Regions from separate parts of the Mucilaginibacter sp. UYCu711 genome, predicted to be linked through region 2. Evidence: riboswitches for the same ligand, from Rfam matches in the RefSeq annotation. Region 2 holds a riboswitch; the other holds the start of a gene.
The links. Region 2 has a riboswitch for S-adenosylmethionine ahead of metH (methionine synthase). Riboswitches for the same ligand answer to the same signal wherever they lie in the genome.
Positions count from the first base shown of each region.

Region 1: it holds a riboswitch for S-adenosylmethionine, as region 2 does, so the genes downstream of both, ABIB50_RS15325 (homoserine O-acetyltransferase family protein) here and metH (methionine synthase) in region 2, are expected to answer to the same signal.

Region 1 is NZ_JBNPWM010000006.1:388,933-392,357, forward strand. Features, by position in the region: gene ABIB50_RS15315 (trans-sulfuration enzyme family protein) at 1-1,103, shown strand, start outside; gene ABIB50_RS15320 (DinB family protein) at 1,088-1,600, opposite strand; SAM riboswitch class I at 1,822-1,931, shown strand; gene ABIB50_RS15325 (homoserine O-acetyltransferase family protein) at 2,146-3,201, shown strand; gene ABIB50_RS15330 (homoserine dehydrogenase) at 3,201-3,425, shown strand, end outside.
Region 2 is NZ_JBNPWM010000003.1:152,746-156,170, reverse strand. Features, by position in the region: gene murQ (N-acetylmuramic acid 6-phosphate etherase) at 1-95, shown strand, start outside; gene ABIB50_RS07955 (hypothetical protein) at 144-710, shown strand; gene ABIB50_RS07950 (Bax inhibitor-1/YccA family protein) at 817-1,548, shown strand; SAM riboswitch class I at 1,666-1,777, shown strand; gene metH (methionine synthase) at 1,903-3,425, shown strand, end outside.

The DNA of each region.
Region 1 (3,425 bases), on a different contig from region 2:
CCATAGCCATACATGCCGGTAACCATACCGACGAAACCACAGGTGCAGTTGTACAACCTATAACCATGTCGACTACTTTTGAACGTATGGAAGATGGCAGTTTCCGCGAAGGCTTGATTTATAGTCGTGCTGCCAACCCTAACCGTACATCGTTAGAGAAAGTGTTAACGCAGTTGGAAGGTGGCGCTGACGCGGCGGCATTTTCATCGGGCAACGCTGCTGGCATGGCTGTTTTTCAGTCGTTACAACCGGGGACCCATATTATCGCACCCGATGATATGTACCATGGCCTGCGCAACCAGCTAAAACAATTGTTTGCCGGGATACTCGAGTTTGATTTTATTGATATTGATGATACAGATGTTTTAAAAGCACACCTTAAACCCAATACCGGTGTGATATGGATTGAGACACCATCTAACCCGTTATTAAAGGTTACTGATATTAAAAAGGTCGTCGCGTTAGCAAAACAGCATCAAATTAAAGTTGTATGCGATAATACTTTTGCCACGCCTATATGCCAGCAGCCATTAGCATTGGGTGCCGACCTGGTAATGCACTCTACCACCAAATACTTCGGCGGGCATAGCGACCTGATGGGCGGTGCATTAATAACCGCGAAGAATGACGGTTGGTGGGAAAAGATAAGAAACGTACAAACCATGGGCGGCGCCATCCCCTCGCCTATGGACTGCTATTACCTGGTGCGCAGTATTAAAACATTGCCTTATAGGATAAAGGGGCATTTGCACAACGCGCAGTTGTTGGCTGAGTTTTTAGATAACCATCCGTCTGTTGAGCAGGTACTTTATCCCGGCTTGTCATCGCACCCCAACCATGAGGTAGCTAAAGCACAAATGACAGGCTTTGGCGGTGTATTATCCTTTTGCTTAAAAGGCGGTGAAGAAGAAGCTCGAAAGGTTATAAATAGACTAAAATTATTTACCAAAGCAACCAGCTTAGGCGGAGTTGAAAGTTTAATTGAACACCGCGCTACAGTTGAAGGCCCGGATACTAAAACGCCGTTTAACCTGCTGCGGGTATCTGTAGGTTTAGAGCATATTGATGATTTAATTGCCGATTTGACTCAGGCATTGGCGTAACGCATTGCACCTTTGCCTAAAGCACGCCTAAATATGCTAAGCTGACCAATTGAATAAGCGTGGTGATGATTGGCGTATGCCCAAAGACCGGCTAATGTATCATCAAACTTATACATAGGATGCCTTGTATCAATTTGTTGTTCAAGCTGATCATTGCTAATACCTTCTAACCCGTTTCTTATAACGGGCAGTATTTCCTGCCATTTATCCCGGATCATTTGCAAGGTTGGCAGTTCGCATTTGGGGGCTTTAAGGTCATCTTCGGTTGCGCCCTCTTTCGACATAAAATGATAGGCCCACGGTATATCCAACTTAACGCCACCAATTTTCGCAAGTATGCCCTGATCCCATAGCATATGGCCGGCTATCCATTTTGCTGTGTTTTTCATTCCGGCTACGGTTTGGTTCGATTCTTCGTCACTTATCCCGGCGATAACATTATTATACAATACACCATGCAGATCATATTGTGCCAATAGTATGTTTTTTACGGACATATATTTATTTTTTTTATCCTCAAAACTAAAGCAATTTTTTACACCTGGTAAGGGCGAAACATGCCAATATAACGGTGCTTTTAAGACAATAAATAGCCGTTTGATACAGGCCTGATCACTCAAAAACAAATAAAATTTGTAATTCAACTAATTATCACGTTATATTTGCAGCATAATCAGGTAGTAATACTTGTTAATAATCAATTCCCTTATACGGTTTTGATTTATAAAGAAGCGGCGAGAGATTAGGCTCTGTGACCCGCTGGCAACCCTCTGAAGTTAGAGAAGGTGCCAATTCCTTACCCGGTAAATATCCCGGGAAATATAAATTAACAACATGGAAAATTTAACAAACACCCATTCCCAAAAATCTTTTAAGGCCGCTCAAGGTTTAACCACCTGTTATAGCATTATATGCTATATGCGCTGCTGTTGATCTACAGTTAATACGTTCCCTTTTCGCTTCATGAAAATACGTGTACTGTCAACGGTTTATCAATCCGTTTACATTAACCTCAACAGCAAACCAATTACAAAGCTTTACAATGAATACACTATACTACAAATCTAACCAACCTTTCGAAACAGAATCGGGCTACGTACTGCCCGAAGTGGAATTAGGTTACCATACTTACGGCACACTTAATAAAAATAAAGACAACGTAGTTTGGGTTTGCCATGCCTTCACAGCAAACTCGGATGTATTGGATTGGTGGAAGGGCTTATTTGGCAATAACGACTATTTTAATCCTGAAGAGCATTTTATTGTTTGTGCCAACATGCTGGGTTCGGCTTATGGATCAAGCGGGCCTTTAAGCATTAACCCAACTACAGGCCTGCCCTATTACCTGGCTTTTCCGCAGGTTACGGTTAGGGATATGGTTAAATCGCAGCAATTATTGGCTAAGCATTTAGGTATTGATTGCATCCATACATTAATAGGCGGATCGTTAGGCGGCCAGCAAGCTATGGAATGGGCTATTATTGAGCCCGATTTTATAAAGAATTTAATAATTATAGCCGCAAACGCTAAACACTCGCCATGGGGCATTGCCTTTAACGAATCGCAACGCCTGGCAATAGCTGCCGACAGGACTTTCTATAACCATAACCCTAAAGGTGGTGCTAAGGGGCTTAAAGCTGCACGCAGCATGGCCTTATTGTCTTATCGTGGCTATAAAACCTATGGCATAAGCCAGCAGGAAGATGGCGACGCTACCGTGGACAACTATAAAGCAGCCAGCTATCAAAATTACCAGGGCGAGAAATTAGTGGCCCGGTTTAATGCTTATAGTTACTGGTACTTAACCAAGTCAATGGACTCGCATAACGTGGGCCGTAACCGTGGTGGCATTGAAAAAGCGTTAAGTTTAATAAAAGCACGCACACTGGTTATTGGCATTAAGTCGGATGTGTTATTCCCTATCGAGGAGCAACAATACTTATTCCAACATATCCCTAAGTCGGCCTTTGCCGAGTTCGATTCGTACTACGGGCACGATGGATTTTTAATTGAAACAGAAGCATTAACTAATATTATCACATCATTTTTTAAAACAGACGTAAAAGGAAAGATCATCCAATTACAGCAAATAGCATAATGAGCAAGAAACTAAATATCGGCCTTTTTGGCTTCGGAGTTGTTGGCCAGGGATTACACGATATCATCAGAACTAAAAATCTAAACCTCGAAATAAAAAAGATCGCCATTAAAGACGCGTCTAAAAAAAGATCGTTACCCGAGCATTATTTTACTACCGATAAAAACGAACTGTTAAATAACCCCGAGATCAATACCATCATCGAGTTAATTAACGATACTGAG
Region 2 (3,425 bases):
CCGAAATCGGGGTAGATGAAGCAACTGCGGCAGAACTGTTAAAGAAAAATGATAGCGTAAGAAAAGCTGTAGACTATTATAATCAAAATAAATAAGCCGGACAGGCTTTTTGAATTTTGACTTTTTAATTTTGAATTGAAAGAATGCACGAGATAGAACCATATTATAAATGGCGGGATGACTATGTAGCATCAGAGGACGAATATTCGCCTTTTTATGCTACGCAGTATAATGAGTTTGAGTTTGATAAGCAGGTGTACAATTTCCTGCTGCACCCGCAGTGGGATTCGTTTGGGTCGAACACGCTGTACATGAAAGTACTTTATGCGGATTATGACCGTTCTTATGCCATCATAGAGTTTATTGGCGAATGGAACGATGCCATTAACAATGACATTATGCTGCTAAAGCGCGAGATATTGGAGCTGATGGTTGATAATGGCATTACGCAGTTTATCCTGATAGGCGAGAATGTGCTGAACTTTCACTCGTCCGACGATTGTTATTATGAGGAATGGTTCCAGGACGTGGAAGATGGCTGGATTGCCGGCATCAACTTCCGCGAGCATGTGATAGAAGAGTTTAAACGCAATAACATCGATTACTATATCAACTTCGGCGGCGAACTGGATGATTTGAACTGGCGGGCTTTAAAGCCGCTGCAATTGTTTAAGAAGGTAGAAGAGCAACTGATTAAACGGTTAAATTGAAACAATTGAAAAGTTTTGTAGTCCAATTGTAAATCAACTAACCTTTAATATACTAATCTCTGATCTTTATATTAAATTTGATATCAATTAATAACTATAATTAAAAATGGAAAACAATAATCCAAACTACGTTTACGAAAACGTAATGCAAATAACCGATGCCGATGCATCGCGTAAGTTTTTAGCTAATGTGTTTTTATGGATGTTTGTGGCTTTGGGCGTATCAACTTTTGCGGCCTATGCTTTTGCAAACACACCTGCATTATTGCAATTATTGGTTGATGAATCAACACATCAGTTAACCGTATTTGCTTATATAGCTATGTTTTCGCCTTTGGCATTTGTGCTTTTAATTCGCTTTGGCTTAAACAGCATATCTTACCCCATTTTAGGACTGGCATTTATTGCTTATGCAGCTTTAACAGGTATCAGTTTAAGCTTTATATTGCTTATTTACACAGCTGGTTCTGTTATCAGTGTGTTTTTAACCGCATCATTGTTATTTGGTGTTATGGCTATTGCCGGATATACCACGCACCAGGACTTAACTAAATTTGGTTCTATCATGATCATGCTGCTATTTGGTATCATCATAGCCAGCGTGGTAAATTTCTTTTTACATAGCACCGGTTTAGATGTAATTATATCTTACGTAGGCGTTGCAGTATTTGTAGGCTTAACTGCTTATGATGTGCAAAAGCTAAAACGTATTGGTGCCGGCCTTGAGTATGGCGATGCGTCAGCAAAAAAATATGCCTTGATGGGTGGATTAACCCTGTACCTTGATTTTATCAACTTGTTCCTGATGCTATTGCGCATTTTCGGCAGAAGAAGATAATACCTAATAATTTATTAAAAGCTGCCTCCAAAAAAGGCAGCTTTTTTTATTGCATACAGAGGAGATTCCTTAAGGATAACCTATTGCGCTTTACAACAATATTACGCATCTTTGCACTGCTTATAGAGAAAGACGGAGGGATTAGACCCTGCGATGTCTTAGCAACCTGTTACTTAACAAGGTGCTAAATTCTACTCAGTCTGCCTCAGGCAGACGGGACAGATAAGTGAAAGTCAATATCAACACCCGACTTTTTCGAAATAAGCCTTTATGTTGTAAGTTATATGTTGTGAGTTGTACGTTTGCGTCCTTTCTTTCAACTTTTAACTTTCAACCTGCAACTACTAATCTACAATGGATATAAAAGAAGAACTAAAAAAACGCATCCTCATTATTGACGGTGCAATGGGTACCATGATACAACGGTACCAGTTGACCGAGAAGGATTTTCGCGGAGAAAGATTTAAGGATCACCCAAGTGACCTGCAGGGAAATAATGACCTGTTGAATATTACGCGCCCCGATATCATCAAAGCTATTCATACCGAGTATATGGATGCTGGCGCGGATATCATCGAAACAAATACTTTTAGCACACAAGTAATTTCGCTGGCCGATTATCACCTGGAAGAACTGGCTTATGAGCTAAGTTATGAAGGTGCCCGTATAGCGCGTGAGGCCGCAGACGCATACACTTTAAAAACGCCGGACAAACCACGTTTTGTGGCCGGTGCCGTTGGGCCAACCAACCGTACTGCATCGCTGTCGCCTGATGTAAATGACCCGGGTTACCGTGCCGTTACTTTTGATGACCTGGCCAATGCATATTATGACCAGGTACGCGGCCTGGTTGATGGCGGGTCGGACGTGTTACTGATTGAAACGATTTTTGATACTTTAAATGCAAAGGCGGCATTATTTGCCGTTGACAGATATGCAAACGAAAGCGGCAAACATTTGCCTATAATGATATCAGGCACCATTACCGATGCATCGGGCCGTACCCTTTCGGGGCAAACGGTCGAGGCATTCTGGAACTCGGTAAGCCATGCTAACTTATTATCTGTAGGATTAAATTGTGCCCTGGGTGCAAAAGAAATGCGCCCGCATATCCAGGAGTTGTCTGAGAAAGCAAATGTGTTTATCTCGGCCTATCCAAATGCCGGCTTGCCAAACGAGTTTGGTCAGTATGATGAAACCGCGCATGAAACCGCGCACCAGGTTGACGACTTCATGAAGGCCGGCCTGGTAAACATTGTAGGTGGTTGCTGTGGTACCACGCCCGATCACATTAAATGTATTGGAGACAAAGCTGCTAAATATCCGCCGCGCCCGATACCGGAGGTTGCACCTTTTATGCGCTTAAGCGGATTGGAAGCTGTTACCATAACCCCCGAAAGCATTTTTGTTAACGTGGGCGAGCGTACCAACATTACAGGTTCGCCAAAATTCTCAAAGCTGATATTGGCCGAGAATTATGAAGAGGCCCTAACCGTTGCCCGCCAGCAGGTAGAAGGCGGTGCGCAGGTTATTGATATCAACATGGATGAGGGGATGATCGATTCGGAAGCCGTAATGGTGAAATTCCTGAATTTGGTCGCGTCCGAACCGGACATCTCTAAACTGCCGATAATGATCGATTCGTCCAAATGGACAGTTATTGAGGCTGGCTTAAAATGTATCCAGGGTAAGGGTATTGTTAACTCTATCTCGCTGAAAGAAGGCGAAGAGAAGTTTAAAGAATACGCCCGTAAGATATTAAGCTATGGTGCGGCTACAGTTGTAATGGCTTTTGATGAAACCGGACAAGCCGATAGTTTAGAGCGCCGTAAAGAGATCTGCCAAAGATCATATGATATATTGGTAAATGAAGTTGG